2 regions of the Rossellomorea sp. RS05 genome follow, and region 2 is predicted to be linked to the other one. Evidence: a T-box and tRNA genes for the amino acid it is inferred to sense, from the RefSeq annotation. Region 2 holds a T-box; the other holds one or more tRNA genes.
The links. The T-box of region 2 lies ahead of tyrS (tyrosine--tRNA ligase). A T-box ahead of a tRNA ligase gene usually reads a tRNA of that ligase, here a tRNA-Tyr.
Positions count from the first base shown of each region.

Region 1: it encodes a tRNA-Tyr, which carries the amino acid that the T-box ahead of tyrS (tyrosine--tRNA ligase) is inferred to sense. The anticodon was not compared.

Region 1 covers NZ_JBDKWY010000001.1:135-3,517, forward strand. The annotation lists rRNA gene rrf (5S ribosomal RNA) at 273-389, shown strand; tRNA gene ABJ225_RS00015 (tRNA-Asn) at 397-471, shown strand; tRNA gene ABJ225_RS00020 (tRNA-Ser) at 478-570, shown strand; tRNA gene ABJ225_RS00025 (tRNA-Glu) at 576-650, shown strand; tRNA gene ABJ225_RS00030 (tRNA-Val) at 673-748, shown strand; tRNA gene ABJ225_RS00035 (tRNA-Met) at 840-913, shown strand; tRNA gene ABJ225_RS00040 (tRNA-Asp) at 1,014-1,090, shown strand; tRNA gene ABJ225_RS00045 (tRNA-Phe) at 1,119-1,194, shown strand; tRNA gene ABJ225_RS00050 (tRNA-Thr) at 1,204-1,279, shown strand; tRNA gene ABJ225_RS00055 (tRNA-Tyr) at 1,295-1,378, shown strand; tRNA gene ABJ225_RS00060 (tRNA-Trp) at 1,387-1,460, shown strand; tRNA gene ABJ225_RS00065 (tRNA-His) at 1,463-1,538, shown strand; tRNA gene ABJ225_RS00070 (tRNA-Gln) at 1,580-1,651, shown strand; tRNA gene ABJ225_RS00075 (tRNA-Gly) at 1,656-1,730, shown strand; tRNA gene ABJ225_RS00080 (tRNA-Cys) at 1,740-1,813, shown strand; tRNA gene ABJ225_RS00085 (tRNA-Leu) at 1,832-1,916, shown strand; tRNA gene ABJ225_RS00090 (tRNA-Gly) at 1,920-1,993, shown strand; gene ABJ225_RS00095 (alpha/beta hydrolase) at 2,123-2,875, shown strand; gene ABJ225_RS00100 (carbohydrate ABC transporter permease) at 3,031-3,383, shown strand, end outside.
Region 2 covers NZ_JBDKWY010000003.1:255,946-259,328, reverse strand. The annotation lists gene ABJ225_RS11135 (transglycosylase domain-containing protein) at 1-1,152, opposite strand, end outside; T-box leader at 1,298-1,511, shown strand; gene tyrS (tyrosine--tRNA ligase) at 1,564-2,826, shown strand; gene ABJ225_RS11125 (hypothetical protein) at 2,892-3,038, opposite strand.

The sequences.
Region 1 (3,383 bases), on a different contig from region 2:
CAGAGACGACAAGCATTTCTGAGCCAGCAGTTGACGGTGTTCCTTACCGTCGGCTGATGGATCCGAAATGACCTCGAGTCTCTAGCCGCCGGAGCTGGATTAATAGCGCAGGCGCATCGCGTCTCCCGGACTGGACGATACGCCGGTAATGATTGACTATCAACCCTTTATCTAGTTTTCAGGGAATAAGTATACATAAAGTATAAAAAAACCTTGAAATTACCGCGAAGATGCGGTATAATAATACTTGTCCTTTTGAAGGACGCACATAGTCTGGTGACATTGGCGAAGAGGTCACACCCGTTCCCATGCCGAACACGGAAGTTAAGCTCTTCAGCGCCGATGGTAGTTGGGGGATCTCCCCCTGCGAGAGTAGGACGTCGCCAGGCGGTACATTCCACAGTAGCTCAGTGGTAGAGCTATCGGCTGTTAACCGATCGGTCGCAGGTTCGAGTCCTGCCTGTGGAGCCATTATATGGAGAGCTGTCCGAGTGGCCGAAGGAGCACGATTGGAAATCGTGTAGGCGGTTTATAGCTGTCTCAAGGGTTCAAATCCCTTGCTCTCCGCCATATAAGGCCCGTTGGTCAAGCGGTTAAGACACCGCCCTTTCACGGCGGTAACACGGGTTCGAATCCCGTACGGGTCACCATTTTCAAACAGAAAGAATCAGTGGAGGATTAGCTCAGCTGGGAGAGCATCTGCCTTACAAGCAGAGGGTCGGCGGTTCGATCCCGTCATCCTCCACCATTGTTTTTTCACGAAGCGAAGCGTAGTGAAAATAACGTTCCATGCGTTCTTGAACTTAACAGGTTAAAGAATGGAATCAAACTTTTATTGTCGCGGGGTGGAGCAGTTCGGTAGCTCGTCGGGCTCATAACCCGAAGGTCGCAGGTTCAAATCCTGTCCCCGCAATACCGTTTTGATCCGAGAGGATTGGGATGTAGTGACATTGATAGCATATTTGCTATTAAAAGAACATTGATCTTTATTTTCGCTAATGCGAAAAAAAGTTGGTCCGGTAGTTCAGTTGGTTAGAATGCCTGCCTGTCACGCAGGAGGTCGCGGGTTCGAGTCCCGTCCGGACCGCCATTTTTCATTTTTAATAAAAATATGCAATGGCTCAGTAGCTCAGTTGGTAGAGCAATGGACTGAAAATCCATGTGTCGGCGGTTCGATTCCGTCCTGAGCCACCATTTTTTTGTGCCGGTGTAGCTCAACTGGTAGAGCAACTGACTTGTAATCAGTAGGTTGGGGGTTCAAGTCCTCTTGCCGGCACCACTGATTTTTTTAGCTGGAGGGGTAGCGAAGTGGCTAAACGCGGCGGACTGTAAATCCGCTCCTTCGGGTTCGGCAGTTCGAATCTGCCCCCCTCCACCATTTAGTACAGGGGCATAGTTTAACGGTAGAACGAAGGTCTCCAAAACCTTTGGTGCGGGTTCGATTCCTGCTGCCCCTGCCATGGCGATTGTGGCGAAGTGGTTAACGCACCGGATTGTGGTTCCGGCATTCGTGGGTTCGATTCCCATCAGTCGCCCCATATTTTTGTCACATTTTTCTCTGTGTGTCATATACTAACAGTGGGCTATAGCCAAGCGGTAAGGCATCGCACTTTGACTGCGACATGCGTTGGTTCGAATCCAGCTAGCCCAGTAGTGCGGAAGTAGTTCAGTGGTAGAACACCACCTTGCCAAGGTGGGGGTCGCGGGTTCGAATCCCGTCTTCCGCTCCATAGAAAAATGGCGGCATAGCCAAGTGGTAAGGCAGAGGTCTGCAAAACCTCTATCACCGGTTCAAATCCGGTTGCCGCCTCCATATTGTTTTTAGACGCTTGCCGGTGTGGCGGAATAGGCAGACGCGCACGACTCAAAATCGTGTTCCGTAAGGAGTGCCGGTTCGACCCCGGCCACCGGTACCATAAGCGGGTGTAGTTTAATGGTAAAACCTCAGCCTTCCAAGCTGATGTCGTGGGTTCGATTCCCATCACCCGCTCCATCTTACATATTCAGACTTCCAACAGATTTGTTGGAAGTCTTTTTTTGTAATGCAGGAGAGAATATCTGGAAACCCCATCCGTCTCCTTATATACTGGACATAACGTATAGATCATTAGGGGGAAAACGTATGAACATTCAATCTATCCAGTTGAGCAGCAACCCGCAATCGACGCTTACAGCTTATTTATTGGATACAACCAAGCGTATGAAAAACATTACCACCCGTCCTGCCGTTCTGATCCTGCCGGGAGGAGGGTATTACTATACATCCGACCGGGAGGCAGAGCCTGTAGCCATGGCATACTTGTCAGAAGGCTATCATGCATTCACCCTACGTTATTCGGTAGGAGAAGCCAAGAGGTTTGAAGATTCATTCAGGGATGCTGAGGAAGCTTTAGCTTATATCAGGAATCATGCCTCTGAATTAGGAGTGGATCCTGAGCGTATCGCGGTAGTCGGCTTTTCCGCTGGGGGGCATCTGGCCGCTTCGCTGGGTACCATGGGTACCTACAGACCGAGAGCCCTGATCCTTGGGTATCCTTGTATTCTTTCAAACCTTGAGGATGTGCTGGCATTCTCGGTGCCATCCCTCGAAGAGAAAGTTGATGGGAACACACCTCCTAGCTTTTTGTTTTCAACTTTTGAAGACCGGATTGTACCAGTTGAACATACGGTGGAATTCATAAGGGCCCTCACCCGTGCTGGCGTCCCCTTTGAATCTCATATTTTTCAGCATGGTGTACACGGACTTTCCCTAGGGAAGCCTTTGTCATCGGCTGGACAGCGTTCAATGGTAGACGATGATTTCTCACAGTGGTTCCAGCTCAGCATCTCCTGGCTCCACCGATTGATGGGAGACTTCCCCCTAGACCGTGAATAATAGATATAACTCACTCCCGCTTTACTCAGGCGGGGGTCTTTTTTTTGATCCCTAAAGAGGTCAATATCGTGCCCCATCCATGTCAACTCAGTTGACTATAAAAAGTAAGCGTTTACATTATAATGAAAAAAAGCGCGACCGAAGGGGGAGAAGAGATGGAACCAAAGATAGAGACGGGACCGGTCAGGCCAGAAGCACAGCTGAAGCCTGTTCCTAAAAAAGGACTTAAATGGAAGAACATATTGACCTATAGTGCCTTCGTGGGTCCGGCACTAGTGTTCTTCCTGGTTATTCAGATCATCCCATTCTTGATGGGACTGTATTATTCATTTACATCTTGGAACGGGGTCAGTTCAGCTGTGGAGTGGGTTGGATTCGATAATTATATCCGGATATTCACCGATGATCAGGTGTTCTTCCAATCCTTTATGTTCACAACGAAGTTCATGTTTGCCGCAGTGGTGATCAGCAATGTGATCGGGTTCGGGTTTGCCCTTCTCTTGAATGC
Region 2 (3,383 bases):
TTTTTGCATCTGATCGTATATCTTTTTGTTGATCGTCGAATGGATCTTGTATCCACCGGAGCGGATCTTACGGTCAGCCTGGATTTTGTATTCCTTCGTCAGCTTATCGCTATTTTCCAAGTCTTCTTTCGAATAGCCGTCCTGTTCGGCAAGGACCTCCGTCAGGATATCGATGGAGCGGCTTTCAAGTTCAGCCATGAGCCAAGGATACTTTTCCTGAGGCGTTTTCTTTTTCTTGATGAAATCTTTCTTTAGATCATAAGCGACCGCTTCATCATATTGTTTCTTCGTAATGTATCCTTCGCGATGCATCCGGAACAGAACGGTGTTTTTCCGCTTCAATCCAGCTTCCAGGTCTTCCTTCAGCTCACCCCGATTGGTATAGGGCGTGTAGGTGAAAGGTGCTTGTGGAAGCCCTGCGATGAAGGCGGCTTGCGGAAGGGAAAGATCTTTTGCTTTCACACCGAAGATCCCCTCGGCGGCAGTCTCGACGCCGGCAATATTCTGACCGGATGAATTCCGGCCAAGAGTGGCCATATTGAGGTAGGCCTCCAGGATCTCTTTTTTGTCAAAGAACCGCTCCAGTCTCATGGCAAGGAGGATTTCTTTTGCCTTCCGTTCGAAGGATACTTCATTCGTAAGGATCTGGTTTTTGATGAGCTGCTGGGTGAGTGTGCTTCCGCCTGATTGAGTGGAGGAATTGGTGAATTCCTGCATCACGGCCCGCACGATCGCTTTCGGTACTACTCCGTCATGCTCTTCAAAGTACTCATCCTCCGTTGCGATGACCGCATGCTGTAGATCCACCGATACATCCTTCAGCTTCACTTCTTCCCGCTCGAGGTCGGTACGGAGCTTTCCGAGATATACCTCATCGGCAAAGTAGAGCTGGGAGGTTTCTTCATAGTTATAGATATCATCTTTCATTTCTTCATAGGGGCGCAGAGGCTCGTCTTTGACTAGGGAGGCAAAGTAGCCGGCCCCGACTCCCCCGGCGAAGGCAAAGCCGAGGACGGCTGTGACCATGATGATCAGTAGCAGGTTCCACAGCACGCCATATGTAATCCGGGTCCGTTTTTGAAATCTCGGACTCCTGAATGGTCTCAGTACAGGATCTATTTTATCGAGAAATAATTTCCATTTTTCGTTCATTTATTCATCCCCTCCAGAACATTCCCATTATAGCATAATAGGGTGAATGCGGTCGGAAAAAGTGGAAAAAAGTCTGACGGCTGGAGGGGCAGTCGTTGACTATTCTCGCGGAATATGATAAAAACCATATAGAGTGATTGAAATGTGATACGCAATGATGGGAATAAGTAGTTTGTGTACTCCGTAACGTCCAGAGAGCCGATGGGTGGTGAAAATCGGCACGGCACGCAGACGAATTACCTCCCGGAGCTTTTGTTGTGAACCCAAGTAGCAGCAAACGGTAAGAGCCGTTATTTCAAAAGAGTGAAGGACAGCTTAGTCCTTAATTTGGGTGGTACCGCGCGAACAGCGTCCCTGCATATTTGTGCAGGGGCTTTTTTTATGCGCTAAACGATAAGGAGGAATGGAAAAATGGAATTATTGAAGGATTTGGACTGGAGGGGCATCACGTACCAGCAGACGGATGCCGAAGGACTGGAGAAACAATTGGAGAAGGAAAGCATTTCGATCTACTGCGGGATCGATCCGACGGCAGACAGCATGCATATCGGTCATCTTCTGCCGTTCCTGACGCTGCGCCGCTTCCAGAATGCTGGGCATCGCCCCCTTGTGCTTGTCGGTGGAGCCACGGGTCTCATCGGGGATCCGAGCGGAAAAAGCGAAGAACGCAAGCTGCAGACCGTTGAAGCAATTCAGGAAAATGTTGCATGCATCAAGGTGCAGCTTGAAAGCATCTTCGACTTCCAAGGTGAAAATGGAGCCGTGATGGTGAATAACTATGATTGGATCGGATCCATGGATGTGGTGACCTTCCTTCGAGACTTCGGAAAGAATGTCGGTGTCAACTACATGCTTGCCAAAGACACGATCTCATCCCGTCTTGAGTCCGGGATTTCATTCACGGAATTCACCTACACGATTCTTCAGGCGATGGACTTCAATCACCTGTATGATCACTACAACTGCAAGCTTCAAATCGGAGGAAGCGACCAGTGGGGGAATATCACAACCGGTCTTGAAATGATCCGCAAAACGCATGATGAGGATACGAAGGCATTCGGATTCACCATCCCCCTTGTTACAAAAGCGGACGGAACGAAATTCGGGAAAACCGAAAGCGGTGCGATCTGGCTCGATCCGAAAAAGACATCACCGTACGAGTTCTACCAGTTCTGGATCAACACGGCGGATGCCGATGTGGTGAAATACCTGAAGTACTTCACCTTCCTCTCTCATGAGGAGATTGATGCGCTTGCTCAATCCGTTGAAACAGAGCCTCATCTGCGTAAAGCTCAAAAAGCCCTCGGTGAAGAAATGACCAAGATGATTCACGGTGAAGAGGCCCTGGACCAGGCGATCCGGATCTCAGCGGCATTGTTCAGCGGCGACATCAAATCCCTATCTGCGGCTGAAATCCTTGAAGGCTTCAAGGACGTCCCGACGGTGGAAGCGTCAGCTTCTGAGGAGCTCGGTCTTGTCGACCTCCTCGTCGATGCGAAGATCTCCCCATCGAAACGCCAAGCGCGTGAAGATGTCGGCAATGGTGCGATCTACATCAACGGTGAACGCACGACGGATCTTCAGCACGTCATGGGGGCAGAGGATAAAATCGAAAACAAATTCACCATCATCCGGAGAGGGAAGAAGAAATACTTCCGTATCCAGTATGTGTGAATGAACGAAAGGTAATGTGAAAAAGGACTTCCCGGGATGGGAAGTCCTTTTTGCGTCAGCGGACATTACGACAGCCACGCCGCGACCGTATCGCTATATTCAACGATTGCCAGTGCAGCGGCCAATGAGACGGACGAGCCGATCATCCAGATGGCCGTGCGTTTCTTCTGGCGTGGATTGAGCTTTTTGTCGTTCATGACAGAGCACAACACCGTCGAAAGCAAAATCAACGCTACACAAATCCATAGAGTCATTGCATCACCTCCAATATGGACGAGTCATAACCATCAATAGAAAATGATGGTTTAAACTGGAATAACCTCATTTTATTCTAGCACACACGCCAATCGAGCGGAGGGGAAAAGGAGTGAACGCATCGATTGTTCTGTTGTGAATCCGAAGCATGGGACCGTATCGCTACACTTCGATGATCTGTTTCCTCCAGTTGAAAAGTTTCTTAGAAGGTACCCTTTCTTGCAGGCAGAACCTATATATAAGATAGGAGATCAGGTGGATGGGGGATGCAAGAATGCAGTCATGACGATCGGTGGAGACGC